3 regions of the Streptomyces rishiriensis genome follow, and region 2 is predicted to be linked to each of the others. Evidence: riboswitches for the same ligand, from Rfam matches in the RefSeq annotation. Region 2 holds a riboswitch; each other region holds the start of a gene.

Region 1 (9,750 bases), 830 kb from region 2:
CTCGGCGAGGGCGCCGCCGCGCGGGGTGGCGAAGAGGTCCTCCGGAGAGCGGACGTCGACGGCGTTGAAGAAGTTGTTGAGGTCGGAGACGCGGTCGTTGACCCCGCCCGCGGAGACGGGCGTCGCGACGTACTCGAGGACGTACGGCCCTTCGAGCGGCCGCTTGAACCAGATCGTCGCCCCGGCGGGCACATCGACCTCCAGGGTCCCGCGGGAGGCGGTGACCGTCCCGCCCTTCTCCAGTTCGACGGCCCACTGGCGCAGGCCGTGGCGGAAGTCGTCGTGGGCGATCGGGCGGCGGTGGCGGGTCCGGGCGCTCGCGGCGGTCGCGGCGGTCGCCGGAGCCAGGGCGGCCAGCGCGGCGCCGGCGGCGAGGGTTGCGAAAGCCCTGCGGGTGGTCGTCATGTCGGTCGGCTCCTTCAGTGGGCGGGGGTGGTGAGGCGCGGCGCGGGGACACGACGGGTCTCGGTGCCGAGGTAGTAGTCGGTGTAGGTGGACTGGAGGTAGCCGCGGACGGTCCAGCCGAGGCGGTACGCGGGGTTCTGCGCGAGCGTGTAGACGCGGGTGTCGGTCGGGACGGTGCTGGTGTAGAGGCGCAGGGCGGTGTGGTCGGCGGTCTCGGCGAGGATCTCCTCACGCCAGTCGCCGACGAGGTCGCCGTAGAACGGGGTGGCGTTGCGGGCCCCGGAGACGACGCCGGCCGGGTCGAAGACGGTCGCGCTGCTCTCGGTCGCCGGGTCCCACTTCTCGACGCGGGTGAAGTCGAGAAGCTCCGACGCCTTGTCGCCGTCCCACCAGATGCGGAAGTTGACGCTGGGGGTGGTGGTGGAGATCTTGCCGTCCTGGACGTTGAAGACGCCCGCGCCGGGCCGGGTCACGTCGGCGGTGGACGTCCAGTACTCGTAGCCGCGGTGGCCGGGGTCGATGTCCGCGGCGTTCCCGCGACCGGTGTCGAGGTCCGCGTCGCTCACCGGGCTCGTCGGGTGCGAGCCGGTCACCAGCCGCTCGCCGGTGTCGGCGTCGTAGTAGTACCAGGGGAAGGCGGAGACGATGCCCAGCTCGGACTGCTGGATGGCGAAGCCCTCCAGGCCGGGCCGGTCGGGGTCGAGGTCGGCGATGTCGAAGCGGTCGCCGTGGATGGCGCCGTCGACGACGTAGCGCAGCGTGCCGTCGCCGTTCACGACGTAGTTGCCGTCGGCGATCTCGTCCCTGCCGTCCCCGTCGACGTCGACGGTGCGGATCTGGTGGAAGCTGGTCGCGCCGGTCGCCGGGTCCACGACGTACTTCCAACGGCGGCTGAGATCCGTGCCGTCGAAGTCCCAGGTCTGGAACAGGACGCGGAACGAGCCGCGCTTGGCTCCGACCCGGGTGACCAGCTTGGTGACCAGACTGGGGTGTTCGCCGTCGAGGTAGGCGATGCCGAAGTGGCCGCCGGAGGGGCCGTCGGCCACGAAGTCGTCGGGGACGGGCTGCCGGGTCCGCTCGGCGCCGGTCGCTCCGTCGATCACCGAAACGAACTGGTTCGCGGGCGAGGCGGCGGTGACCTGTGAGCCGTCGGCGAAGGTGGTCCCGGCGGCGGTGTGCGCCAGCACCTCGGCGCGGCCGTCGGCGTCGAGGTCGTAGACGGTGACGTTGTCGTCGTTGCGGTAGCCGCCGATCGCGGTGGAACCGCTGATCGCGGCGGGCGCGGGGTCGTTGGCGCCGTTCCCGCCGACCTGGGTGTACGAGCCGGGGCCCAGATCGACCCGCCACAGGCGCTCACCGGTGAGCGTGTAGGCCTCCAGCAGGTCGGGCCTGTCACGAGTTCCGGACAGTCGGCTGACGACGAGCTCGTAGCGTCCGTCGCCGTCGAGGTCACCCGGCCAGGCGTGCTGCACGGTGTAGCCGTCGGCGCCGGCCAGCGGGATCTCGGCGTAGCCGTCGGTGAAGCGCAGAGCCGCCGGACTCGGTTTCTGCACCCGCCCGTCGACGACGGCGCGGACGGTGTACGTCCCCGTCCCCGGGCTGTCGTCCTGATAGGTCGTCGACTTGCGTATCGGATCCCGGTTGAGCCGGCGTCCGTTCTTGTAGACGTTGAAGGCGAGGGCGTCGCCGTGCCGGGCGTATTCCGTGCCGAGCAGCCGCCAGCTGAGGAAGGTCCCTCCGCCGGAGGGAGTGGCGACCAGGCCGCGGTCGAGGTTCTCGACGATCCGGCGCGGGATGCCGGTGGCGTGCCCGGCGGGCGCGGAGACGAGCCCGGCCAGCAGGGTGACGGCGGTGACGGCGGCCGCGGCCGCGGCGCCCTTGATGACGATGCGTCGGTCGACGCCGGACACAGGACCTCCGAAGAGCTGTAGAAAGCGCTTGCTCACTGACGGAGATCACTGTGGCCCCACTCTGTCCCGCCTGTCGACGGAACACGAAGGGATGCCACACGAACGCAATAGAACGATCATGAACGCGCAAACTCCAACATCGCCCCGCCCCTCCCCGGGCATGCCGAAGGCCGAACCCGGGGGATCAGGGTCCGGCCTTCGGCCGCGTGTCAGGCGGGAGGTCGTCGCAGTCGGAGGGGTCAGCCGACGGAGACGCCGTGCGCGCGGAGGTACGCGATCGGGTCGACGTCGGAGCCGTAGTCCGGCGTGGTGCGGATCTCGAAGTGCAGGTGCGGACCGGTCACGTTGCCGGTCGCACCGGAGAGGCCGACCTGCTGGCCCGCGGTCACGGTCTGGCCTGCCGAGACGGAGAGCTGGGACAGGTGGGCGTACTGGGCGTAGTAGCCGTCGGCGAGCTTGACGACGACCTGGTTGCCGTACGCGCCGTCCCAGCCCGCGGAGACGACGGTGCCGGCGCCCACGGCCTTGAGGGTGGTGCCGGTCGGGACGACGAAGTCGGTGCCGGTGTGGTAGCCGCTGGACCACATGCTGCCGGCCGTGTGGTACGCCGTGCCGACGGTGGCGCCCGCCACCGGCAGCGTGTAACCGCTGGAGGTGCCGGTGCCGCTCTCGGCGGCCTGGGTGACCGCCTTCGAGGAGGACGAACCGGACGAAGAGGAGGAAGAGGACGACGACTTGGTTCCGGACGCCTTCGACTTCGACGAGGAGGACGAGGACGACGAGCCGGAGGACGAACCGGTGCTGCCGGTCGCGGCCTTCTTGCCGATCGAGAGCTTCAGCCCCGGGTGGATCAGCGACGGGTCGCTGCCGACGGCCTGACGGTTGTCCTGGTACAGCCTCTGCCAGCCGCCGCTGACGTTCTGCTCGTCGGCGATCTTCGACAGGTAGTCGCCGGAGCGCACGGTGTAGGACTCGGCGGTCGTGGCGGTGGCCGTCTTCTGCGCCACCGGCACCGACTGCACGGCCTTCTCCGCAACGGTCTGGGAAGCCGACTGGGCGACGGACTGAGCGGGGGCCGCGTGGGCGCCGGCGGCGCCTATGAGCGGAAGGGCGAGCGCGGCGCCGCCCGTTCCGGCGACGGCGATGGAACGGGCGAAGCGCTGGGTCTTCGGACGGCGGTGCTTACCCTTCGCGGGCATGGCGAATTCCTCTCCGGCGCCTGCGAGGTGAGCTGTCGGGTGCGGGCTGGAGATGCCCGGCCGCGCCGAGGCGCGGCTTTACCCCAAAGCCTGTTCCGGAGACCGGAACAGGCGGTTGTACCTGTGGGTCCCCCGCTCCTGCCAGGTACGGGTGAGTGTGCGGGCTCCGGGCGGTGGCAGGATTCGGCGTCCGTCCGGATTGGTGTGGAACGTAAGCGACCAGGACGCACAGGGACAAGCAGAGGTTGCGCTGTCGACTCCTTTCTCTTGATCCCTTGTGAGAATTCCCGGTCACACGGCGTGACGCGAAGAGCCCGCTTCGCGCCAAGCCCCCTTGCAAAGGGCGCGAATTACGTGGGCATGACGAGCCACGCAGGGTCACGGATATGACGCTGCTCACGTGACAGCTCTCCAGGTTCCTTTATTCCAGAGCGAGTTGGAACGAAGGAACCAATTCGGACAGAAACCTCAGATACGACGCAGGCGGATAACCGTCGCATCAAGGTCGCCCCGGAGGTCGGCGCGCAGCCCGTGATGCAGCAGGACCGCCCCCCGGTGGACTTCGCCCGTTTCACGGCATTCGTACGATGCCGTCGGGTCGAGTCCGCGCAGCCGCAGCGGCGGTACGGGCTCCCCGAACCGCTGTGCCTGGAGCCAGGCGAGGACGACGCTGTCGTCACCGCGCACGTACTGGACGGCGCTCAGTCCGCCCGCCGGGGGCCGCAGCCGGTAGAGGTCGCCCTGCTGCACAAGGGACCGGATCTCCTTGTAGAGGTCCACCCACCGGCGCGCCTCGGCGAGCTCTTCCTCGCTCCACTCGGAGAGGTCCCCGCCGACGCCGAGCACGCCGGCCATGGCACTCACGAACCGGAAGCGCAGGGTGCTGACCCGGCCGTTGAGCTGGGTGTTGGGGCTGTCGGTGACCCACGCCGCCATGACCCGGGCGGGGTGGATCTGGCTGAAGCCGTGCTGGATGTCGAGCCGGTCGAGCGGATCGGTGTTGTCGGAGGTCCACACCTGGTCGGTGCGGCTCATGATCCCGAGATCGATGCGCCCGCCACCCCCGGAGCAGGACTCGAAGGCGACCCCGGGGTGAGCCGCCCGCAACCGGTCCACCAGCGCGTACAGGGCCCGGACGTGGTCCACCCAGAGACGCTGCGGGTAGGGGTCGTCCGGCCACCCGGCGTCGGTGAAGCAGCGGTTGAAGTCCCACTTCACATAGTCCACGGGCGCGCTGGAGAGGAGGCCGTGGAGCTGCTCCCAGAGGTACTCCTGGACGTCCTCGCGCGCGAGGTTCAGTACGAGCTGATTGCGGAACTCCGTCCGCTTTCGTCCGGATTGGAACTGCACCCAGTCGGGGTGGGCCCGGTACAGGTCGCTGTCCGGGTTGACCATCTCGGGCTCGACCCAGATGCCGAACTGCATGCCGAGATCGTGCACCGTGTCGGCGAGGGGCTTCAGCCCGTTCGGGAACCGCTCCCGGTTGGGCCCCCAGTCGCCGAGCCCGGCGTGGTCGCCGGTGCGCGCCCCGAACCAGCCGTCGTCGACGACGAAGAGCTCCACTCCGATCGCCGCGGCCCGCCGGGCGAGCGCGACCTGCTGTTCCTCGGAGATGTCGAAGTAGGTGGCCTCCCAGGAGTTGAACAGCACCGGCCGGTCCTGTCCGGCGTCCGGGACGACGTACGCGCGCTGGTAGGCGTGCCAGGTGCGGCTCGCCCCGCCGAAGCCGGCATCGCTCCACAGACCCGCGAAGACGGGCGTGGTGAACGACTCCCCCGTGGCCAGCCGCAGCAGACCCGAGTCGTCGTACCCGGCGCCCCCGGTGATCTGCACGCGCGCGTCCGGGAGTTGGGCGACGGCGATCCGCCAGGAGCCCGACCAGCCGAGGGCGCAGCCGTAGACCTCGCCGCGCTCCTCGGTCGCGTCGGTGTCCAGAGCGACCCAGGGCAGGTGCTGGTGCCCGGTGTGGCCGCGGCGGCTGCCGATGACCTGCTCGCCGTAGGTGAGGGGGGACCGGGTGAGCCGGGACTCGGCGGCCCAGCGGCCGTGCAGCTGCGACAGCCGCCAGTCGTCGCGCTCGGGCAGCGTCCAGGTCGCGGAGTCGGCGCGCAGCAGCTCCAGTGGTCGCCCGCCCTCGTTGCGCAGGGTCGTCCAGCGCTCGACGACATCGCCCCGCATCCGGTAGTGCAGGGTGATGGCCAGCCCGGCGTCCCGGAACCGCAGGCGCAGCTCGTCGCCGTCGGCCTCGAAGTCCTCGTAGGACCACTCGGTGCCGCGCCGCTCGTCGGTGCGCACGGACAGCGCGGGCCGCACGAAGCGGGGGCCGCCCTCGACCGGGTACTCCTCCCGGCCGTCGAGCGGGGACTCGAAGGACGCCCCGCGCTGCGACGGCGGGAGGACGGCGAGCGCCTCGGCGTCCGCGAGCGCGATGCCCGGGCCCCAGTGCAGGTGGACCAGCTCGTCGGCCTCGGTGAGGTGGAGGGCGTAGCTGCTCGTCGGCCCCGAAAGGAGCCAGGTGCGGCCGTTGTCGGCGATCTCGGGCATCAAACCCCCACTGATTCGAACAGGTGCGATCAAGCATCAACATCATCGAATGCGGTCGGCCCGTCGGGCAACTTTCCGGGACAACTTCTCACCTGGGCAGACGTCGGGAGTGCCGCCCTGCGGACGACCCGTTGCCCGAGGAATCCATGTCGTATCGTCGAGGAGATGTCCCGTCGGCCACCACGAGCCGCGCCGACGGAGACGACAGGGAGGGACGCCCCGTGACGCAGCAGATCCCGTCGACCGAGCCCGAGCTGGCCGGTGTCCGCAACTTCCGGGATGTGGGCGGTCTGCCGACCGTCGACGGCCGACGCGTGCGGCACGGCGTGCTGTTCCGCAGCGGCCATCTCGCGCACGCGACCGACGAGGACGCCGCGTTCCTCTCCGGTCTAGGCCTGCACACGGTCTTCGACTTCCGCAACGCCGCGGACCAGAAGCTGGAGGGCCCGGACGTCGAACTGCCGGGCGTGCGCAATGTGAACCTGCCGCTGTCGGACCCGGCGGACGGCTCCGAGTTCTGGAAGATGGTCCGCGACGGCGAGATCGACCAGCTGCGCGGGATCCTCGGCGACGGCAAGGCCGCGGGCCGGATGATCGCCTCCTACCGCTCGATCATCAAGGACCGGACGGCCGAGCACGCGCGGGTGCTGCACTCCCTCGCCGAGGACAGCGTCCCGGCCCTCATGCACTGCGCGGCGGGCAAGGACCGCGCAGGCCTGTCCATCGCGGTGACGCTGCTCGCCCTCGGCGTGGAGCGCGAGGCGATCCTCGCCGACTACCTGGAGTCCAACGCCAAGCACCGCCGTTACCGGGTGCGCCGCAGCGCCACCTCCGCCGAGGCCTACTCCCCCGAGGTCATGGAGCTGCTCAGCCCGCTCTTCGACGCGCGTGCGGAGTACCTCACCGCCGCGTTCGAGACCATCGAGGAGACCTGGGGCAGCGTCGACGCCTACTTGGAGCAGGGTCTCGGCCTCTCTCCCGGCACCCGCGAGCTGCTGCGGGACCGGCTGCTCGACTGAGCCGCCGCTGCGGAGCGTGCTACTGGTTGGCCCCCACCTCGAACAGCAGCCAGAGGAACGCCGCGAAGACGTGCCCCACCGCGATGTAGATGATCAGCCGGATCCAGAGGGTGCGGGGGAACTTCTCCTCGATGTCCTTCATGGCGTCTCTCCGATGTGCGAAGCGGTCGGGCCCAGGCACAGCGTGGCCGTGGGGCTCTGGAGCAGGGTGTGGACGAAGAGCAGCTCGACCCCGTCGTCGTCCTGTGCCGCGATGCGGTGCGGGGTCAGCGAGTCGAAGTGCGCGCTGTCGCCGGGCCCGAGCAGCTCGGTGGTGTCCCCGAGGCGCAGCCGCAGCCGTCCGCGCAGGACGTGCAGCCACTCCTCCCCGGGGTGCACGCGGACGACGTCTCCCTGGGCGCCGTACGGGACGTGGACGCGCAGAGCCTGCATCCCGCGCCCGGAGGCGCCCGCCTGCCAGTAGGTCCAGCCGCCCGCGCGGGTCGGCTCCATGCCGGCGGCGCGGACGACGGCGTCCCGGTCGGCGGACGTCTCGCCGAGCAGCTCCGAGACCGTCGTACCGTAGATGCGGGCGAGCGCGAGCAGCATCGGCAGCGAGGGCTGGCGCTGCCCGGTCTCCAGACGGGAGAGATGGGCGGGCGACAGCCCGGCGGCGCGGGCGGCCGCCTCCAGGGTGAGGGCGGCCCGGCGGCGCAGGGCGCGCAGTCGGGGGGCGACGGCGGGAAGAGCCCCGGCTTCTTCCGCCGGCTCCTCGGACTCGGACGAGGTCATGCCCTCATTGCACGCCAGAATTGCCTCAGCGGCAAACTTGTTGCCTCAGAGGCAAAATCGGTCCGAGGGGCGCGGGCGGTCGTCCTGACCGCCCGCGCTTCCCGGCTCAGCGGTTGGCCACCGCCTGCTTCACCAGCGTCCTGCCGAAGTCCCACATCAGCCCGCCGCCGCTGTGCGCGTCGTCCATCACGGCGGTGAAGGCGTCGACGAACCGGTCCGCCTCCCGCTCACCGACGGTCAGCGGCGGGATCAGCTTGATCACCTCGAGGTGGTCGCCGGAGACCTGGGTGAGGATCCGGTGCCGCTGGAGCAGCGGCACCACCACCATCTGCGCGAAGAGTCCCTTGCGGGCCGCCTGGAGCAGGGCCCACCGGCTGCGCAGCTTCAACGATGTGGGCCTGCCGAACTCGATGCCGATCATCAGGCCCCGGCCGCGCACGTCGGCCAGCAGCTCGTACTTGTCGACCAGTGCCGCCAGCCGGGACCTGAGCAGGTCGCCGGTGGCCCGCGCGTTGGCCACGATCTGCTCGTTCTCCAGCACGGACAGCACCGCGAGCCCGGCCGCCATGGCCTGCGCGTTGGATCCGAAGCTCGCCGAGTGCACGAGCACCCGGTCCATCGACGAGTAGACCTTCTTGAAGATCCAGTCCTTGCCGAGCGTGGCGCCGACCGGCACATAGCCCCCGGACAGCGCCTTGGCCACGCACACCAGGTCCGGCTCGACACCGTCCTCGTGCTGGTAGGCGTAGAAGTCCCCGGTCCGGCCGAGTCCCGTCTGCACCTCGTCCGCGATCAGCAGCGCCTTGTGCCGGTGCAGCAGCTCCTGCGCGGCGCGCAGATAGCCGGGCGGCGCCTCGTGCACCCCCTTGCCCTGGATCGGTTCGACGATGAGGGCGGCGACGTCCCCCTTCTTCAACTCACCGGCAAGGGCGTCGAGATCACCGAGCGGGACCGCCGTGTCGGCCAGCAGGGGCGCGAACCCGTCCCGGAATCCCGATTCGCCGTTCACCGACAGCGCGCCCGTGGTGAGCCCGTGGAAGGCGTGGTCGCAGTACAGGACCCTGGGCCTGCCGGTCGCGTACCGGGCGAACTTCAGCGCCGTCTCCACCGCCTCGGTGCCGCTGTTGCCGAAGAACACCCGGTCCAGGTGCGGACTGTGGGCGAGCAGTTTCTCGGCCAGCAGCCCGGGCAGCGGCTGGCAGTCGAAGCGGGTCAGATCGGCGAGCTGCGCGTCGAGGACGTCGTGCAGCGCCTTGCGGACGACGGGGTGGTGCCGGCCCAGCCCCATCACCCCGAACCCGGCGAGCATGTCGAGGTAGTCGTTCCCGTCCGCGTCCCAGAAGTACGCGCCCTCACCGCGCACGTAGACCTTGTCGAAGCCGATGGTGTGCAGCATCCGAGGCAGCTGGTGGTTGAGGTATCTGCCGTGCAGCTCGTAGCGCTCGGCTCCGCGCTCGGCGAGGAGGGCGCCGAGGTCGAACTCCGTGGTCATTCCGCTTTCTCCTTGACTGGGCCCGTCACCGCGGCGGCGTCGGCCCGGACGCCCCCGACGGCCAGGCTCGCGCTGATCCGGCCGGCCACCTCCACCGGGGTGAGGCCGATGTCGGCGAGCACCTCGCCGCGCTTGGCGTGCGCGAGGAACTGCTCCGGGATCCCGAACCGCCGTACGGGCACGTCGACCTCGGCGTCGCCCAGGGCCAGCGCCACCGCCGATCCGACGCCCGCGGCCCGGCTGTTGTCCTCGACGACGGCCACCAGCCGGTGCCCGGCGGCGAGGCCGGGCAGGGCCGGGTCGACGGGCTTCACCCAGCGGGGATCGACGACCGTGCAGGCGACGCCCCGGGCCTCCAGCAGCTCGGCGGCCTGCAGACACACCGGCGCCATCACGCCGACGGCCACCAG
Region 2 (9,750 bases):
TTCGGCCTGCTGCGGCTCGCCGGAGCGCCCTCCCTGGGCTGGCTGGACGTGAAGACGTCCGGTGACGTCGAGGTGCCCGTCATCGAGGCCGCCATCGACGAGGAACTCGCCCGGTTCGCCGAGGAGGGGCCCACGGCGGAGGAAATGGAGCGGGCTCAGGCGCAGTTGGAGCGCGAGTGGCTCGACCGGCTCGGCACGGTCGCCGGCCGCGCCGACGAACTGTGCCGGTTCGCCGTCCTGTTCGGCGACCCGCAGCTCGCCCTCACCGCCGTCCAGCGCGTGCTGGACGTGACGCCCGAGGAGGTGCAGGAGATCGCCAAGGCCCGCCTGCGCCCCGACAACCGCGCGGTGCTCGTCTACGAGCCGACCGCCGCCGAAGCCCCCGCCGACCAGGACGAGAACGAGGAGGCGGCCCGGTGACCGAGCTCGCCACGATGGACTTCCACCCCCAGCCCCGGGCGGGCGAGGCCAAGCCGTGGGCGTTCCCGGCGCCCGAGCGCACCGCGCTGGCCAACGGCCTGACCGTGCTGCACTGCCACCGTCCCGGCCAGCAGGTCGTCGCCGTCGAGATCCTCCTCGACGCACCTCTGGACGCCGAACCGGCCAACCTCGACGGCGTCGCCACGATCATGGCGCGGGCCTTCTCGGAGGGAACCGACAAGCACTCCGCAGAGGACTTCGCCGCCGAACTGGAGCGCTGCGGCGCCACCCTGGACGCGCACGCCGATCACCCCGGCGTCCGGCTGAGCCTCGAAGTGCCGGCCTCGCGCCTGTCCAAGGGCCTCGGCCTGCTGGCCGACGCGCTCAGGGCCCCCGCGTTCGCCGACAGCGAGATCGAGCGCCTGGTCCGCAACCGGCTGGACGAGATCCCGCACGAGCTGGCCAACCCCTCCCGGCGCGCCGCCAAGGAGCTCTCCAAGGAGCTCTTCCCGGCCACCGCGCGGATGTCGCGCCCCCGTCAGGGCACCGCGGAGACGGTCGAGAAGATCGACTCCGCGGCCGTACGCGCCTTCTACGAGAAGCACGTCCGCCCCGCCACGGCCACCGCCGTGGTCGTCGGCGACCTCACCGGCGTCGACCTGGAGGCGCTCCTCGGCGACACCCTGGGCGCCTGGACGGGCTCCTCGGCCCAGCCGCGGCCCGTGCCGCCGGTGACCGCCGACGACACCGGCCGGGTCGTCATCGTGGACCGTCCCGGCGCCGTCCAGACGCAGTTGCTGATCGGCCGCATCGGCGCCGACCGGCACGACCGCGTGTGGCCCGCGCAGGTGCTCGGCACGTACTGCCTCGGCGGCACCCTCACCTCCCGGCTGGACCGTGTCCTGCGGGAGGAGAAGGGCTACACCTACGGTGTCCGCGCGTTCGGGCAGGTCCTGCGGTCCGCCCCGGACGGCTCGGGCGCCGCGATGCTCGCCATCAGCGGCTCCGTCGACACCCCGAACACCGGTCCCGCCCTGGACGACCTGTGGAAGGTGCTGCGCACCCTCGCGGCGGAGGGGCTGACCGACGCCGAGCGTGACGTCGCCGTGCAGAACCTGGTCGGTGTGGCGCCGCTGAAGTTCGAGACCGCCGCGGCCGTCGCCGGCACGCTGGCCGACCAGGTCGAGCAGCACCTGCCCGACGACTTCCAGGCCACGCTGTACCAGCAGCTGGCCGCGACCGGCACGGTGGAGGCCACCGCGGCGGCCGTCAACGCCTTCCCGGTGGACCGCCTGGTGACCGTTCTCGTCGGGGACGCCGCCCAGATCAAGGAACCGGTCGAAGCCCTCGGCATCGGCGAGGTGAAGGTCGTGTCCGCCGAGTAGGTCCCGGCAACGGCGCACGCGTGCGGGGGCCCTGGTCGACGAAAGCGTCACCAGGGCCTCCGTATGTCCGAATTGATGCGGAGGTTGCCCGTCTGCCCTGTGGGATGCGCTACAAAACCCGGGATTCGTTTGAGGATTGAAACCCGCGCCGCTTAGCGTCATCCGGGCTGTTCGTCAGGCAGTGCGCCGCAGCCGCGGCACCGGACAGTCATCGCCGAGTCCCCGTACGGCGCGAGCCAGGGGAGCCGGGGACCCACTTGTGAAGTCCCTGGGGTGAATCGGACGCCCGCGCGTGAACGCGAGGGGGTCCGTAGGAGACCTTCCTGCTCCGAACCCGTCAGCTAACCCGGTAGGCGAGAGGGAAGGAAAGGACACCCACGACTTCATGGCGTTCACCTGCGCGCCCGGTAAGCACCGTCGGCCCAGCCGGATGCAGCGGACCACCGCTCGCGCGGCGGGCGTCGCGGCGCTCACCACCACCGGTGTGATGGCCACCGTCGCCTCCACTCCGGCTCTCGCCGCCGAACCCAGCCCCGAGCAGACCGGGCTGATCCCCGTCGTCACCGCCTCCGCGGCCGTCGCCGAGCAGGTCGACGACCAGGTCGCCGTGCAGAAGCACGCGGCCTTCGAGGAGGCCGCCCGTCAGGCCGCGGCCAAGAAGGCCGTCGAGGAGCGCGAGGCACGCGTGCGTGCCGCCCGTGAGGCCGAGCGCAAGCGCCTCAACACCTTCGTGCTGCCGATCACCGGTTCCTACGTCTCCACCGGCTACCAGGCCAGCAGCTCCCTGTGGTCCTCCGGCAGCCACACCGGCATCGACTTCCACGCGGCCAGCGGCACCACGGTGCACGCGGTCGGGCTGGGCACCGTCGTCGAGGCCGGCTGGGGCGGGTCGTACGGCAACCAGGTCGTCATCAAGATGAACGACGGGACGTACACCCAGTACGGTCACCTGTCGTCCATCGAGGTGTCGGTGGGCCAGCAGGTCGCCCCGGGGCAGCGGATCGCCCTGTCCGGCGCCACCGGCAACGTCACCGGCGCGCATCTGCACTTCGAGGCCCGCACCACCGCGGAGTACGGCTCGGACATCGATCCGGTCGCCTACCTCCGCAACCACGGCGTGAACGTCTGACGACCCCACGGCGACGGATCGTCTTGCCCCGGCCCTTCCGGCCGGGGCTTTCGCCGTTTTCGGGGCCTCGCTGTCCAAAAAATATCCCCGGATTCCGGCCCGCCATCGGAAATTCCCGCTCATTGCAATAGAGTCACGGAACACACGTCAATCGTCGACGTTTCACGGGGATTAAGGCGGAGGTCCGTCATGCGTATTCCGGCGCACTCGGTGTGCACGGCCATTCGGGACGACATCGTCGCGGGTGTCTACGAGCGCGGCAGCCGCCTCACGGAGGAACTCCTCGCCCGCCGCTACGGCGTTTCCCGCGTCCCCGTCCGAGAGGCGCTGCGCACCCTGGAGGCCGAGGGCTTCGTCGTCACCCGGCGGCACGCGGGCGCGTGCGTCGCGGAACCGACCGAGCAGGAGGCCGCGGACCTGCTGGAGATGCGGATGCTCCTGGAGCCGCTCGGCGCCTCCCGCGCCGCCCAGCGGCGCACCGAGGCCCATCTGAAGGTGCTGCGCGGTCTCGTCCGACTGGGCCAGGAGCGGGCCAGGCGGGGCAACAGCGAGGATCTGCGCTCGCTGGGGGGCTGGTTCCACGAGACGCTCGCCCAGTCCTGCGGAAGCCACGCCCTCACGTCGATGCTCACCCAGCTGCGCCACAAGATCGCCTGGATGTACGCGGTCGAGGCCCCGGCCGACCCCGTGGAGTCCTGGGCGGAGCACGGCGCGATCGTGGACGCGGTGGCGCGCGGCGACGGCGAGCGCGCGCGGACGATAACGGCGCTGCACACCGAGCGCGCGACGGCCGCGCACCGGCTGCGCTTTTCCGGCGGTTCCGAGCGGACCGACCGTGTGAGGAGTTCGCAACCTCCCGTAAACATGACGGGTCTGCGGCATTAACACGAGGGCCGTATACAAAGAGGGGGTAATTCGCGGGGGATTATTTCTGCTGCCCGTGAACGGGAAATGCGAAGGGCTCGCCCGATAATTCGGACGAGCCCTTCAATGTCAGCGGTGCGGCACCTTCGAGGCGACGAACACCGCTACCGTCGATCGAGCGATCCCCGTGATGCGCGACCACATCCGCGAGAGCGGTGCCGGTTCGGACGCGCAAAGGGGGCCGTGTGCTCAGACGGTCTCGGGAAGCTCCTCGAGACCCTCGGCGACCAGCTTCGCCAGACGGTCGAGGGCGGCGTCCGCGCCGTCGGCCTCGGAGGCGAGGACGATCTCCTCGCCGCCCTGGGCGCCCAGGCCGAGAACGGCCAGCATGGAGGCCGCGTTGACGGGGTTGCCGTCGGCCTTGGCGATCGTCACCGGGATACCTGCGGCCGTGGCGGCCCGGACGAAGATGGAAGCGGGGCGGGCGTGAAGGCCCTCGGCCCAGCCGACGTTGACGCGGCGCTCAGCCATGTGATGCTGCCCTTCAGTGTTCAGGTTGTCTAGACCAGTGTTCCACACGTGAAGCGTGTGAGGGAGGGGTCACGTGTCCCTCCCGACGTGGTGGTCGGATCGCGGCCTCGATCCGACGTGCGTCCCCCACAGACAGACTGCCTCGCGCCGTTGTCGTACGCGAGCCGTACTCTGGGCCCCATGCAGAGCGCGTCGGACCGGCACGAGTACCCCGCCCACTGGGAGGCCGACGTGGTGCTGCGCGACGGCGGCACCGCGCGCATCCGCCCCATCACCGTCGATGACGCCGAGCGCCTGGTCAGCTTCTACGAGCAGGTTTCGGACGAGTCGAAGTACTACCGCTTCTTCGCGCCCTACCCGCGCCTGTCCGACAAGGACGTCCACCGCTTCACGCACCACGACTTTGTGGACCGGGTGGGACTCGCGGCCACGGTCGGCGGCGAGTTCATCGCCACCGTACGCTATGACCGCATTGGTGCCGACGGCATGGCCGCCTCGGCGCCGGCCGACGAGGCCGAGGTCGCCTTCCTGGTCCAGGACGCCCACCAGGGCAGGGGTGTCGCCTCCGCGCTGCTGGAACACATCGCGGCCGTGGCGCGCGAACGGGACATCCGCCGTTTCGCGGCCGAGGTGCTCCCCGCCAACACCAAGATGATCAAGGTGTTCACGGACGCCGGTTACACCCAGAAGCGCAGCTTCGAGGACGGCGTCGTACACCTGGAGTTCGGCCTCGAACCCACCGAACGCTCCCTCGCCGTGCAGCGCGCGCGGGAACAGCGCGCCGAGGCGCACTCCGTGGGTCGGCTGCTGGCGCCCGGCTCCGTGGCCGTCGTCGGCGCCGGCCGCACCCCCGGCGGTGTAGGCCGAAGCGTCCTCGGCAACCTCCGCGAGGCGGGCTTCACCGGACGGCTGTACGCGGTGAACAAGGCCTTTCCCGAGGACCTGAAGGAGCTGGACGGGGTACCCGCCCACCGCTCGGTGCGCGACATAGCGGCGCCCGTCGACCTCGCGGTCGTCGCCGTCCCGGCGGAGCAGGTCCCCGAGGCCGTCGCCGAGTGCGGCGAGCACGGCGTGCAGGGGCTCGTGGTCATCTCCGCCGGTTATGCGGAGAGCGGCCCCGACGGGCGGGAGCGCCAGCGTGAACTCGTCCGCCACGCGCGCGCGTACGGCATGCGGATCATCGGCCCCAACGCCTTCGGCGTCATCAACACCTCCCCGGAGGTGCGGCTGAACGCCTCGCTGGCCCCGGAGATGCCGAGGCCCGGCCGGATCGGTCTGTTCGCGCAGTCCGGCGCCATCGGCATCGCCCTGCTGTCCCGCCTCCACCGGCGTGGCGGAGGCGTCACCGGCGTCACAGGCGTGTCCACCTTCGTCTCCTCCGGCAACCGCGCGGACGTCTCGGGCAACGACGTCCTGCAGTACTGGTACGACGACCCCGACACCGACGTCGCCCTCATGTACCTGGAGTCGATCGGCAACCCGCGCAAGTTCACCCGCCTGGCGCGGCGCACGGCCGCCGCCAAGCCCCTGGTCGTCGTCCAGGGCGCCGGTTCCGCCCCGCAGGGGCACGCCGTACGGGCGACCCGGCTGCCGCACGCGACCGTGTCGGCGCTGTTGCGGCAGGCCGGCGTGATCCGGGTGGACACCATCACCGAACTGGTCGACGCGGGCCTGCTGCTCGCCCGTCAGCCGCTGCCGACGGGCCCGCGGGTGGCGATCCTCGGCAACTCCGAGTCGCTCGGCCTGCTGACGTACGACGCCTGTCTCTCGGAAGGGCTGCGCCCGATGCCGCCGCTGGACCTGACGACCGAGGCGTCGGCCCAGGACTTCCACGCGGCGCTGGCCCGGGCGCTGGCCGACGAGACGTGCGACGCGGTGGTCGTGACGGCGATCCCGGCGATCGGTGAGGGGTCGCCCGGAGACGCGGAACTCGCGGAGGCCCTGCGGTCGGCCGCGGCGGCCGCTCCGGCCAAACCCGTGCTCGTCGTGCACGTGGAACTCGGCGGTCTCGCCACGGCGCTGTCCGCGGCGACGAGCACCGCGCCGCGCGCGGAAGCGGCCCCCCGCGCGCGTGCCGACGCCGCCGACGCCGGGCGGCCGGTGCCCACCGCCGTCGAGCCGGCCGAGGGCACGCATCTCATCCCCGCCTACCCCGCCGCCGAACGCGCCGTCCGCGCGCTCGCGGAGGCGGTCAAGTACGCCCAGTGGCGGCGCGAGGCGGCCGACGCCGGCAAGGTGCCCGAGTACGACGACATCGACGAGAAGGGCGCCGCCGAGCTGATCGGCGGGCTCCTCGCGCGCGGGCAGGGCCTGACCCTCGGCACCGACGAGACGTGCGCGCTGCTCGGCCGCTACGGCATCCGCACCCGCCGGGCCATCGCGGCCCCCACCCCGGACGAGGCCGCGCGGGCCGCGGACGCCCTCGGCTACCCCGTCGCCCTCAAGGCCACCGCGCCGCACCTGCGCCATCGCGCCGACCTGGGCGGCGTACGGCTCGATGTGGCCGACGAGGAGCAACTGCGCCGTTCATACGCCGAGTTGACCGAGCTCTTCGGCAAGCCGGAGGAGATCCGCCCGGTCGTCCAGGCGATGGCGCCGCGCGGCGTCGACACGGTCGTCCGCGCGGTCATCGACCCGGCGGCCGGAGCCGTGCTGTCCTTCGGGCTCGCCGGAGCCGCCTCCCAGCTGCTCGGGGACATGGCGCACCGGCTCGTTCCGGTAACCGACCGCGACGCGACCTCGCTGATCCGGTCCATCCGGACCGCCCCGCTCCTCTTCGGCTGGCGCGGCTCGACGCCGGTCGACACCGCCGCCCTGGAGGAGCTGCTGCTGCGGGTTTCCCGGCTGGTCGACGACCACCCCGAGGTCGTCGCGGTCACCCTGGAGCCGGTCGTCGTCGCCCCGCACGGCCTGAGCGTGCTCGGCGCCTCCGTACGCCTCTCGCCGCCGCCGGCGCGCGACGACCTCGGACCGAGGACGCTGCCGACCTACTGACTGCCGACCTACCGACTGCGGATCTGCCGGCGGCCGGCCGGCTGAGCGGTCCGTCCGGGAACACGGTGCGGCACGCGCGCGAGGACACGCAGCCCGGGCGGCGGCCCGCCCCGTGGCGCGGTCCCCGGAGCGTCGGCGGGGCGCCGACGGCGCACAGCCCGGCCCGCGCCGACGTACCGAAGCGCTCCTGAGCGGTGCCTCGCAGTCAGTGGGTCCCCGTAGGATGGAGGGCATGGCCAAGACCAGTACGACGACCCAGGGGCTGCGCGCGGCGATCGAGCGCAGCGGCTACTACCCGGCCCTCGTGGCCGAGGCGGTGGAGGCCGCTGTGGGCGGCGAGCCGATCCGGTCGTTCCTGGTCCACCAGGAGACCACGTTCGACCAGAACGAGGTGCGCCGGCACGTGACCGTGCTGGTGCTCACCGGCAACCGCTTCATCGTCAGCCACACCGACGAGCAGGCAGCCGACACCACCTCCCCGACGCCGTACGCCACGACGTCCACGGAATCCGTGAAGATCGGCCGGATCTCGTCCGTCGTCCTCAGTCGGGTGGTCGCCAACCCCGAGTCGTACACGCCGGGCACTCTGCCGCGCGAGGTCGTGCTGACCATCGGCTGGGGCGCCGTCTCCCGTATCGACCTGGAGCCTGCCGCCTGCGGCGACCCCAACTGCGACGCCGACCACGGCTACACCGGCAGCTCGACGGCGGACGACCTCAGCCTGCGGGTGAGCGAGGCCGGTGACGGCCCGGAGACGGTCCGCCAGGCCCTGGTCTTCGCGCAGGCGCTCTCCGAGGCGACAGTGGACGTACCCCGCTGATGTCCCACCCGCATCCCCCCGCCGCCCATGACCGAGGGCGCCCCGCGGACGCCCCTTACGGCTCCGCCTCCTGGGACTTCCCCGAACCGCTCGCCGTCGGCTCCGCCCCCGTCCCCGAGTACGGCTCCGGATCCCTCGCCGACCTGCTGCCCACGCTGGCGGCGGGCATGGGCGTACCCGGTACGACCGCGGCGATCCCGGAGCTCACGCCGGCCGACCGCAACTGCGTCTTCCTGATCGACGGCCTCGGCTGGGAGCAGGTCAAGGCCCACCCCGACGAGGCGCCCTACCTCCACGCGCTGCTCGGCAGCTCGCGCGGCGGCACCGGACGTCCGCTCACCGCCGGCTATCCGGCGACCACGGCGACCTCCCTCGCCTCCGTCGGCACCGGCCTTCCCCCGGGCGCGCACGGCCTGCCCGGCTACACCGTGCGCAACCCGGCGACCGGCGCCCTGATGAACCAGCTCCGCTGGCAGCCATGGACGGCCCCGGGCGCCTGGCAGCCGTACCCCACCGTCTTCCAGCTCGCCCACGAGGCGGGCGTGCACGCCGCGCAGGTGTCGTCCCCCACGTTCCAGAACACCCCGTTGACCAAGGTCGCGCTCAGCGGCGGAACGTTTCACGGGCGGCTGACCGGCGAGGAGCGCATGGACTTCGCCGCCGAGCAACTGGCCGCCGGCGACCGTTCCCTCGTCTACACGTACTACGCGGAACTGGACGGCGCCGGGCATCGCTACGGCGTCGCCTCCGACACCTGGCGCGGCCAGCTCATGTACGTCGACCGGCTCGTCCAGCGCCTCGCCGAGCAGCTCCCCCCGCGCAGCGCGCTCTACGTCACCGCGGACCACGGCATGGTCGACGTGCCCTTCGACGAGGAGCACCGCATCGACTTCGACGCGGACTGGGAGCTGCGTGCCGGGGTCGCCCTGCTGGGCGGCGAGGGCCGCGCCCGCCATGTCTACGCCGTGCCGGGCGCCGAGGACGACGTCCTGACCTGCTGGCGCGAGGTGCTCGGCGAGCAGTTCTGGATCGCCTCCCGCGACGAGGCGATCGCCGCGGGCTGGTTCGGACCGCAGATCGACGAGCGGGTGTACGCCCGTCTCGGCGACGTGGTCGCGGCCGCCCGGGACGACGTGCTGATCATCGCGTCCGAACGGGAGCCCAAGGAGTCGGCGATGGTCGGCAACCACGGCTCGATGACCCCTGCCGAGCAGCTGGTCCCGCTGCTCGAAGTACGCTCCTGACGCCCAGGACCGTTCCCTCTCACCGACACCGTCACTGTCAACGTCACCGAAAGGCGCTCAACTTCCCATGCCCGAGCTGGTGTTCTTCTCCGGAACCATGGACTGCGGGAAGTCGACGCTGGCTCTGCAGATAGAGCACAACCGCTCCTCGCGCGGTCTGCAGGGCATGATCTTCACGCGGGACGACCGCGCGGGCGAGGGCAAGCTCTCCTCCCGCCTGGGCCTGGTCACCGACGCGGTCGAGGTCCAGGACGGCCAGGACCTCTACGCCTCCCTCGTCGACCACCTCTCGCAGGGCGGCCGCGCGGACTACGTGATCGCGGACGAGGCGCAGTTCCTTGCCGAGGAGCAGATCGACCAGCT
Region 3 (9,750 bases), 2.2 Mb from region 2:
GCCCCCGGTACGCTCCCCCAAGACGCCCTGCGCGCCCTCGATTTCCATGGTGGGAGGCGTTGTCCCCCGCAGAACAGAGGGTCGATTTTCGGCCAAATCCCCTTGGGGCGCCGCGCGTCGAGAACGTCCCGCGCAGGCTTCGCACACGCTCCGTACACACACGCGTGCCCCACTGGGGCTCGCGCCGGTCCGGGAGACGGACGCCGTCTCCCGGACCGTTCCGCCGCCCGCGGGGATGAAGGCGGCGGTGTCCCCCAGCCCACTGGATCCAGTACAGCGGGCCGACCCACGCACGGCCCATGGAACCGCTCCCGTGGTGGCCGGAGAAGAGCGCACGGCCGGGCGCACGGCCACACAGCGGGAGCACGCCGCAACGGTCCGTACCTGCGCCCGGATTTTCGTGCGGACCACAATCCCGCCAACCGGAAGAATGCCCCTTAACGCTTGGGATGCGGCGAACTACGCTGGGTTTACGAATGCCGCATGGTTATGCCAGCGCGGCAGCCGTCTGTGTCGAGGGGTGGCGCAATGTCCAGGGAGCAACGCGGGCCGAACGAAAAACTCGGCGCCGTTCTCGCCCTCGCGGGAATCAGCAACGCAGGACTCGCGCGACGCGTCAACGATCTTGGCGCTCAACGCGGGTTGACTCTTCGCTACGACAAGACGTCCGTGGCGCGCTGGGTGTCGAAGGGCATGGTGCCGCAGGGCGCCGCGCCCCACCTCATCGCGGCCGCCATCGGTCAGAAGCTCGGCCGTCCGGTGCCGCTCCACGAGATCGGCCTGGCGGACGCGGATCCCGCGCCCGAAGTGGGCCTCGCCTTCCCCAGGGACGTCAACCAGGCCGTGCGCTCCGCCACGGAGCTCTACCGCCTCGACCTCGCCGGCCGCCGGGCCGGTTCCGGGGGCATCTGGCAGTCGCTGGCCGGATCGTTCGCAGTAAGCGCGTACGCGACGCCCGCCTCACGGTGGCTGATAACCCCGGCCGACAGTTCGGTGGCACGCGACGTACACCTCGTGGAGGAGTCCGGCGCGCCGCTCAAAGTCGGCCACAGCGATGTGCAGAAGCTGCGGGAGGCCGCCGAGGACGCCAGACGCTGGGACTCCAAGTACGGGGGCGGCGACTGGCGTTCGTCCATGGTGCCGGAGTGCCTGCGGGTGGAGGCGGCCCCGCTGCTGCTCGGCTCGTACTCCGACGAGGTGGGCCGGGCCCTGTTCGGGGCGAGCGCCGAACTGACCCGGCTGGCCGGGTGGATGGCCTTCGACACCGGTCAGCAGGAGGCCGCGCAGCGCTACTACATCCAGGCGCTGCGGCTGGCCCGGGCGGCGGCCGACGTCCCTCTCGGGGGCTACGTCCTGGCCTCCATGTCCCTCCAGGCCACGTACCGCGGCTTCGGCGACGAGGGCGTCGATCTCGCGCAGGCGGCGCTGGAGCGCAACCGGGGGCTGGCCACGGCCCGCACCATGAGCTTCTTCCGGCTCGTCGAGGCACGCGCACACGCCCGCGCGGGAGACGCGCAGGCCGCCGGGGCGGCGCTGAAGGCCGCCGAGGGCTGGCTGGAGCGCTCCCGTGACGGCGACCACGACCCGTCCTGGCTCGGCTTCTACTCCTACGACCGTTTCGCCGCCGACGCGGCCGAGTGCTATCGCGACCTGAAGGCGCCGCGCCAGGTGCGGAGGTTCACCGAGCAGGCACTGTCGCAGCCGACGGAGGAGTTCGTCCGCTCGCACGGGCTGCGGCTCGTCGTCTCGGCGGTCGCCGAACTGGAGTCGGGCAACCTCGACGCCGCCTGTGCTCAGGGGGTGCGGGCCGTGGAGGTGGCCGGGCGGATCTCCTCCGCCCGCACCACGGAATACGTCAAGGATCTCCTGCATCGGCTGGAGCCCTACGGCGACGAGCCCCGGGTGGTGGAGTTGCGCGAGCGGGCCCGGCCCCTGCTGATGACCCCGGCGTAGGGGCGGCGCGCGACCGGCATGCCGCCTGCCCGGGTTTGAAGGCGTTGTCAGTGGCGCAGTGCACTATCGAAGCCGGGAGGTGGTGCACGTGTCGGAGATCGCTTACGACTGTGACGTGCTCGTGGTCGGCGGCGGCATCGTCGGGCTGTCCACCGCGTATGCGATCACGCGTGCCGCGCCGGGTACGCGGGTGACGGTGCTGGAGAAGGAACCCGGGGTGGCCCGGCACCAGACGGGGCGCAACAGCGGGGTCGTCCACAGCGGGATCTACTACCGGCCGGGGTCGCTGAAGGCGCGCTACGCGGTGCGGGGCGCGGCGGAGATGACGAAGTTCTGCGCCGAGTACGGCATCGCGCACTCCGTCACCGGCAAGCTGATCGTCGCCACGGACCGGGCGGAGCTGCCCCGGCTGCACGCGCTCGTGCAGCGCGGCCGGGAGAACGGGATTCCCGTCCGGGAACTGGGCGCCGCCCAGATCGCGGAGTACGAGCCCGAGGTACGCGGGCTGGCCGCGATACGCGTGCGGACGACGGGGATCTGCGACTACACGGCTGTCGCACGGCAGCTGGGCAGGGCCTCCGGGGCGGAGATCCGGTACGGCGCGCGGGCCGTGCGGATCGACCGGCGGCCGGAGCGCGGGGTGGCCGTGCTCACCGCGCGCGGGGACGTCGTACGGGGGCGGGTGCTGGTGAACTGCGCGGGGCTGTACTCGGACGAGGTCGCCAGGCTGACAGGGGACGAGCCCGAGGTGCGGATCGTGCCGTTCCGGGGTGAGTACTACGAGCTGGCGCGGCCGGAGCTGGTGCGCGGGCTGGTGTACCCGGTTCCCGATCCGGCGTTCCCGTTCCTCGGCGTCCATCTGACCAGGGGGATCGACGGAGGTGTGCACGTCGGCCCCAATGCCGTGCCGGCGCTGGCCCGGGAGGGGTACGGCTGGGGTGTCGTACGGCCCCGCGAGGCGATGGCGACGGCGGCCTGGCCCGGGGTGTGGCGGATGGGCCGGCAGCACTGGCGGTACGGGGTCGGGGAGCTGCGGCGGTCGGTGTCGAAGGGGGCGTTCGTGGACGCGGTGCGCCGACTGCTGCCGGCGGTCGAGGAGGGGGACCTGGTGCGGGCGGCGGCCGGGGTGCGGGCCCAGGCGGTGCTGCGGGACGGCTCTCTGGTGGACGACTTCCTGATACGGGAGGGGCCACGGGCGGTCCACGTGCTGAACGCGCCCTCACCCGCGGCCACCGCCTCCCTGCCGATCGGACGCGAGGTGGCCCGCCGCGCCCTGGTGGCACTGGCCGACGCATGAGCGGTCCGGTACCACGCTCGGCTCGGCGCCGGGCCGGGGGCCGGGGGCCGGGCACCCGGTCCGGTACCGCCGCTCGGCTCGACGCCGGACCGAAGCGCCGGGCTCCCGGTCCGGAACCGCGCTCGCCTCGACAGCGGACCGCAGACCGGGCTGCCGGGCGCGGCAGGCACCTGGAGCCGACCCGTAAAATCGACTTCACTGTGTCTGATTCCGTGAGCACCCCCGAAGTCCCCCAGCCCTTTCCCGGCGGCGAGCACCACCCGGGCGAGTCCGTTCGGCACACCCGGGCCAAGGGGGAGCCCCGCTTTCCCGACGGGCCCAAGGCCGACCCCGCCGGGTCGCACTTCGAGCGGCGGATCCGGAGCTTCCAGCCCCGCCGCAGCCGGGTGACGGCCGGGCAGGCGGACGCGTTGCAGCGGCTGTGGGCCAAGTGGGGGCTCGACATCGACGGGCACTTCGTCGATCTGGCCGAGCTGTTCGGCGACGACCGCCCCGTCGTGCTGGAGATCGGCTTCGGCATGGGTGAGGCGACCGCGCAGATGGCGGCCGCCGACCCGGACACCGGCATCCTCGCGGTGGACGTGCACACACCGGGCCAGGGGAATCTGCTCAATCTCGCGGACCGCACCGGGCTGACCAACGTCCGGGTGGCCAACGGCGACGCGATCATCCTGCTCCGCGAGATGCTGCCGGCGGATTCGCTCGACGGGCTGCGCGTCTACTTCCCCGACCCCTGGCCGAAGAAGCGCCACCACAAACGGCGCCTGATCCAGCCCGAGTTCCTCGACCTGGCCGCGACACGGCTGAAACCGGGCGCGATCGTGCACTGCGCCACGGACTGGGAACCGTATGCCGAACAGATGCTCGAGGTGCTGACCGCGCACCCCGCCTTCGAGAACACCCGGGCCGACGGCGGGTTCGCGCCACGGCCCGACTTCCGGCCGCTGACCCGTTTCGAGGGACAGGGGCTGGACAAGGGTCACGTCGTGAACGATCTGCTCTTCCGTCGCGTACAGCACCGCGTCCGGCCCGGGAATCGCTGACCGCACAAGGGGTCGGCCGACAACATCAGCCAAGGATCACCGACCGACCTGCACCTCCACCACAGTCCTCTCCCTCGTTAGGGTCGATGCCGTGGCCATCAGTCCTCAGTTTCCGCCCTGTCCGCCGCATCCCGGCGGCCCGCCCGAGGACGGTGTGCTCCGGCACGCTCACTGGTGGCAGCACAGGTGGGTGCGGTACGGGGCGCTGATCACCCTGCTCGCGCTGTCCGGCCTGGTCATCCTCGCGCTGGTGCGCGAACAGACCGGTACGCAAGGGTTCCTGGTGGGGCTCGGCCTGGCCGTGCTGCCCGTGCCGTTGCTGGTCGCCGCCTTCCGGTGGCTGGACCGGGTCGAGCCGGGACCCTGGCGGAACCTGGTCTTCGCCTTCGCCTGGGGCGCGTGCGCGGCGGCGCTGATAGCCATCATCGCCAACAGTTTCGCGACCCGGTGGATAGCCACCGCGACCGCCGACCCGTCCGGCGCGGACACCCTCGGAGCGACCGTCATAGCGCCGGTCGTAGAGGAGTCCGCCAAGGCCGCCGCCGTCCTGCTGGTGTTCCTCTTCCGCAGGCGCGACTTCACCGGGATCGTCGACGGCGTGGTGATAGCCGGGGTCACCGCCACCGGTTTCGCGTTCACCGAGAACATCCTCTACCTCGGCACCGCCTTCGGCACCGACCAGCTCACGGGCGACACGGGCATCGCCTCCGTCACCGCCGCGACCTTCTTCGTGCGGGTCATCATGTCGCCGTTCGCGCACCCCCTGTTCACCGTTCTGACCGGCATCGGCTTCGGCGTCGCCGCGCTCTTCGGGGACCGTCAACACCTGCGGCGCGTGCTGGTCCCGCTGTGCGGGCTGCTCCTCGCGATGGGCATGCACGCCCTGTGGAACGGCTCATCGTCGTTCGGCGAGTTCGGCTTCTTCGCGGTGTACGCGGCGTTCATGGTGCCCGCGTTCGGGCTGCTGACCTGGCTGGTGGTGTGGACGCGGCAACGCGAGCTGCGCACCGTGCGCGAGGAACTGCCCGCCTACGCGGCCGCCGGCTGGCTCGCTCCGGCCGAGCCGTACGCGCTCGGCTCGATGCGGGCCCGGCGGCTGGCCCGGGAGTACGCCGGTCGCCACCTGGGCAAACCGGCGGCACGGGAGGTGGCGCGGTACGAGGCGTACGCGACGTCGCTCGCGTTCCTGCGGCACCGCGGCCGAAAGGGCCGGGCCGGCGCGGACTTCCTCGTACGCGAGCGGGAGTTGCTCAACGAACTGTTGAGGCGGAGGGACGTCGCCCGGCCCGCGCTCGACCACGCGGCCCGGATGACGGCCCCGCCGGTACGGGTGACCGCGCCGCCCTGGCCGGTGTACGGGGCGTACGGGCACGGCCCGGGCCCGGCCCACGGGCAGAGCCACCTCGCCGGGTTCCCGCACCCAGCGGGGCCGGCGTACGGGAATCCGGCGGGACAGTCGTACGGAGCTCCGGCGGGGCAGTCGTACGGGTACGGCTACGGGTATCCCGCAGTGCACAGCCCCGTACTCGGTCCCGGAACCGGTCCCGGAACCGGTCCCGTGCATGCTCCAGCGCAGGGATCCGCACCCGGTCATCCGGTGGGCTACCCCGCTCAGTACCCCGCGCCCCGCCCGCACCAGTAGGGCGGGCCGGGACGAGACAGGTCAGGCGGAGGCCCGGGTCAGCCGGGTGATCTCCTCCGCCGTCAGCTCCAGTTCGGCCACCGCCAGCAGCGCCGGCAGCTGCTCGACCGTCCGCGCGGACGCGATCGGCGCGGCCACCGTCGGCTGCGCGGCGAGCCACGCCAGAGCGACCGTGGGGATCTGGCTGTCGTGGGCCCGGGCGATCTCGTCCAGGGCGGTGAGGACGTTCCGGCCGCGCTCCGTGTCGAGGTGCTTGGCGGCGCCGGCGGCGCGGGCGCTCTGCACGGTCGTACCGGGCCGGTACTTGCCGGTGAGGAAGCCGGCGGCCAGCGCGAAGTACGGGACGGCGGCGAGCCCGAAGCGGCCGGCGACGTCCTGGAGGGCGCCCTCGTAGGTGTCGCGGGAGACCAGGTTGTAGTGGGGCTGGAGGGCGACGTACCGGGCCAGGCCCTCACGGTCGGAGAACTCCAGGGACTCCCGCAGGCGCTCGGGCGAGATGTTCGAGGCGGCGATGTGCCGTACCTTGCCCGCCCTCACCAGCTCGTCGAGCGCGCCGACGATCTCCTCGACGGGCACCTCGGGCTTGTCGAAGTGCGTGTAGTAGAGGTCGATGTGGTCGGTGCCCAGACGGCGGAGCGAGGCGTCGGCGGCGGCCTTGATGTTGTCGGCGGACAGGCCGCGGAATTCGGGGTGCTGGCTCACCTTGGTGGCGATCACGACGTCGTCGCGGTTGCCCCGGGCCTTCAGCCAGCTGCCGATGATGGTCTCGGACTCACCACCGCTGTTGCCCTCGACCCAGGACGAGTAGGAGTCGGCGGTGTCGACGAAGTTCCCGCCGGCGGCCGCGTAGGCGTCGAGTACGGCGAAGGAGGCCGCCTCGTCGGCGGTCCAGCCGAAGACGTTGCCGCCGAGGGAGAGCGGGAAGACCTCGAGGTCGGAGGAGCCGAGTGTGCGAAGAGACGTCATGCTCGGTCTCAACGGAAGCCGACGGTCCGCCCATTCCGCGCGTGACGCGAAGAACATGTGAACAGCACAGCCGAACGGGGTGCCCGGCACAGCGGATCAGCCCCAGCGGATTGGCACGGACCGGCAGCCCCGACGCGGAGGGCGTCAGGGCTGCGGGGTGCATCAGGGGTGTCCGGACGGGCGGCTCAGGGGTTGAGGCCCTTGCCGCGCAGCCAGGCCGCCGGGTCGATGCCGTCGGCGCTGCCGCCCGGGTGGACCTCGAGGTGGAGGTGGGCCCCGGTGACGTTCCCGGTCGCGCCCACCCGGCCGATCACATCACCGGTGGCGACCTTCTGGCCGACGCTGACGCTGATCGACGACTGGTGGCAGAACCACAGCTCGGTGCCGTCGTCCAGGGTCAGGATGGTGCGGTAGCCGTAGGAACCGGCCCAGCCGGCCTCGGTGATGGTGCCGCTGTGGACGGCCTTGATGAGGGTGCCCGTCGGCGCGGCGAAGTCGAGACCCGTGTGGTAGCCGGAGGACCAGAGGGAACCGGCCTGGCCGAAGGTCGAGGTGATGGTGTACGAGGAGGTCGGCAGCGTGTACTGCTTGGCCAGTTCGGCCAGGCGCGCGGCCTCGGCCTTCGCGGCGGCTTCCTCGGCGGCCTTCTTCTTCGCGGCGGCGGCCTTGGCCTCCGCCTCCTTCTCGGCCTTGGCGGCGGCGTCGGCCTCGGCCTCGGCCGCTGCGGCGAGTGCCTTGACCTCGACCTGGGACTGCTGCGACTCGGCCTGCGCCATGATCCGGCTGCGCAGCGCCTCGCCGGCGTCGGCGGCGCTCTCCTCGGTGTCCAGGGCGGCTTCGGAGCCGAAGCCGGCGAGGGCCGGCGCGGCTTCCTGGACGGGCTCGTCGTCGTCGGAGATGAGCGAACCGACGTTGGGCAGGTCCGGCATCGAGATGGAGACCGGGGCCTTGCCGGTGTTGGCGCTGGCCATGCCACCCGCGCTGACGGCGGCGATGACGCCGACACCGAGGACGGTGGAGCTGCGGGCGAATCCGCCGCCGCGCTGCTTGGCGACGCGGTGCTTGCCGCGTACCGGGCGAGTGGACTCCGCGGTGGGGTTCCACTCCTCCCAAGGTCCCTCGTCGGTGCGATAGCCGCCGTAGCCGAAGGTGTCGGTGGACGGCTGGCTGGGCGCGTACGGGGCCTCGGGGGCAGGCGGGTTGGACGCCACGCGGGCGCACTCCTTTCCTTCCGTCGCCTACCGGGTTAGCTGACGGGTTCGGAGCGGGAAGGTCTCCTACGCGCGTATACCGGTCGTGGACTCTGCGAGTTCACGACGGCTTCCGCGTGATTCACCCCAAGGTGGTGGTTCCCCGGTTCCCTTGCGGGATTCGGCACGTGCCGCACGGAGCCGACTCTGGTGCCGGCTGGGACGACCGCGCTGCGTTATCGAACGTTAATAGACCCGGGGGTGGGTTTCCAAGCCGTTCCTCTTGATCAACATCATTCCCGGCCTGGACTTTTAGGCCACCAGCGGTGAAAAACGGGCGAGTTGACCGCCCCCCGCCATGCCCCGTAAACGCCCCGTCAGTCATAGGAGTGGTGATGGTAACTCAGTTGTAATGCGCAGGGCGGTCGCCCGGTCACCGGCAGTAAGGGGATGGGATGCGCGACGAAAACACCGAAGGCCGGAACCCTTTCGGATTCCGGCCTTCGGTTCATCAGTAGCGGGGACAGGATTTGAACCTGCGACCTCTGGGTTATGAGCCCAGCGAGCTACCGAGCTGCTCCACCCCGCGGCGATGAACACAACTGTACGCCATCGGCGGGGCAGAAAGCACATCGGTTGATCACCGGGGCCCCGGCGGCCTCAGAGGAGGTGGCGGTTCGGCTCCTTCGCCCGCTCCTCGTACTCCGGAAGCACGAGGACGTCGACGCCCCGGCCCGCCAGCAGACCGGTTCCGTCCGCGTCCGTGACGAAGGTGTCCGGCTCGCGCCAGGCCGTGACCACCCGGCCCACTCCGGCGTCGAGGATGAGGCGGGCACAGGGCGCCGGGCGGGAGGATCGGCGGGCGCACGGTTCGAGGCTGCTGTAGACGGTGGCCGCGGGCAGCCGGGGATCGGCGGGGTCGAGCTTCGCGAGGGCGGCCTCCTCGGCGTGCACGACCGGGTCGCCGGCCTCGCGGGAGTGGCCGCGCGCCAGCTCCGTGCCGTCGGCGGCCACGATCACGGCGCCGACGCTGAAGGCGGTCTCCGACGGCGGACAGTCGGCCGCGAGGGCGCAGGCCAGGGCCAGCCAGTGCCGGTCGGCCGCGGCGGGCAGCGGTCCCGTGCCGGGTGCGGTGGGCTCGTAGCGGTTCAGGACGACGTCCTCGATACGCCGGGACTCCACCAGGCGCAGCCGTCCGCCCTGGTAGCCGCCGGGCCCGAAGAGGCGGGGCGCGGACGGGTCGCCCACGAAGAGCGGGGCGAGGACGAGCTGGAGCTCGTCGGCGAGGCCCTGCCGGAGCAGCTGGGTGTGGACGGTGCCGCCGCCCTCGACCATGAGCCGCCGTACGCCGCGGACGTCGTGGAGGTGTTCGAGGAGGCGGCGCCAGTCCACTTCGGGGCCGAGCGGGACGGCGTCCGCGGCGATGCCCAGCGCACGGATCCGGTCGGCGCCCTTCTCCGTCGTGTACACGATCTTCTCGCCGCCCGTGTGCCAGAAGTTCGCCGCCGGATCCAGCTCGCCCGAGTCGCTGACGGTGACCTTGAGGGGGTACGCAGGCCGCCCGGCGGCCACGCGGGCGGCGCGGCGCTCGGGGGAGTTCACGAGGAGCCGGGGATTGTCGGCGCGGATCGTGCCGGCGCCGACGAGGATGGCGTCGAC

The links. Region 2 has a riboswitch for cyclic di-AMP ahead of QF030_RS30670 (M23 family metallopeptidase). Riboswitches for the same ligand answer to the same signal wherever they lie in the genome.
Region 1: it holds a riboswitch for cyclic di-AMP, as region 2 does, so the genes downstream of both, QF030_RS34190 (M23 family metallopeptidase) here and QF030_RS30670 (M23 family metallopeptidase) in region 2, are expected to answer to the same signal.
Region 3: it holds a riboswitch for cyclic di-AMP, as region 2 does, so the genes downstream of both, QF030_RS20610 (M23 family metallopeptidase) here and QF030_RS30670 (M23 family metallopeptidase) in region 2, are expected to answer to the same signal.

The regions. Positions count from the first base shown of each region.
Region 1 covers NZ_JAUSWV010000002.1:7,157,543-7,167,292, reverse strand. The annotation lists gene QF030_RS34200 (DUF6250 domain-containing protein) at 1-405, opposite strand, end outside; gene QF030_RS34195 (rhamnogalacturonan lyase family protein) at 420-2,315, opposite strand; gene QF030_RS34190 (M23 family metallopeptidase) at 2,555-3,514, opposite strand; cyclic di-AMP (ydaO/yuaA leader) riboswitch at 3,519-3,678, opposite strand; gene QF030_RS34185 (alpha-galactosidase) at 3,983-6,058, opposite strand; gene QF030_RS34180 (tyrosine-protein phosphatase) at 6,280-7,077, shown strand; gene QF030_RS34175 (DUF6126 family protein) at 7,097-7,219, opposite strand; gene QF030_RS34170 (helix-turn-helix domain-containing protein) at 7,216-7,848, opposite strand; gene QF030_RS34165 (aspartate aminotransferase family protein) at 7,955-9,340, opposite strand; gene dxs (1-deoxy-D-xylulose-5-phosphate synthase) at 9,337-9,750, opposite strand, start outside.
Region 2 covers NZ_JAUSWV010000002.1:6,326,233-6,335,982, forward strand. The annotation lists gene QF030_RS30660 (M16 family metallopeptidase) at 1-420, shown strand, start outside; gene QF030_RS30665 (M16 family metallopeptidase) at 417-1,805, shown strand; cyclic di-AMP (ydaO/yuaA leader) riboswitch at 2,008-2,176, shown strand; gene QF030_RS30670 (M23 family metallopeptidase) at 2,191-2,934, shown strand; gene QF030_RS30675 (GntR family transcriptional regulator) at 3,124-3,819, shown strand; gene QF030_RS30680 (HPr family phosphocarrier protein) at 4,048-4,329, opposite strand; gene QF030_RS30685 (bifunctional acetate--CoA ligase family protein/GNAT family N-acetyltransferase) at 4,510-7,323, shown strand; gene QF030_RS30690 (DUF5998 family protein) at 7,547-8,143, shown strand; gene QF030_RS30695 (alkaline phosphatase family protein) at 8,143-9,387, shown strand; gene QF030_RS30700 (thymidine kinase) at 9,455-9,750, shown strand, end outside.
Region 3 covers NZ_JAUSWV010000002.1:4,086,044-4,095,793, forward strand. The annotation lists gene QF030_RS20585 (MFS transporter) at 529-1,953, shown strand; gene lhgO (L-2-hydroxyglutarate oxidase) at 2,033-3,250, shown strand; gene trmB (tRNA (guanosine(46)-N7)-methyltransferase TrmB) at 3,451-4,293, shown strand; gene QF030_RS20600 (PrsW family intramembrane metalloprotease) at 4,391-5,935, shown strand; gene QF030_RS20605 (aldo/keto reductase) at 5,957-6,901, opposite strand; gene QF030_RS20610 (M23 family metallopeptidase) at 7,087-8,112, opposite strand; cyclic di-AMP (ydaO/yuaA leader) riboswitch at 8,122-8,288, opposite strand; tRNA gene QF030_RS20615 (tRNA-Met) at 8,607-8,680, opposite strand; gene QF030_RS20620 (dihydrofolate reductase family protein) at 8,752-9,750, opposite strand, start outside.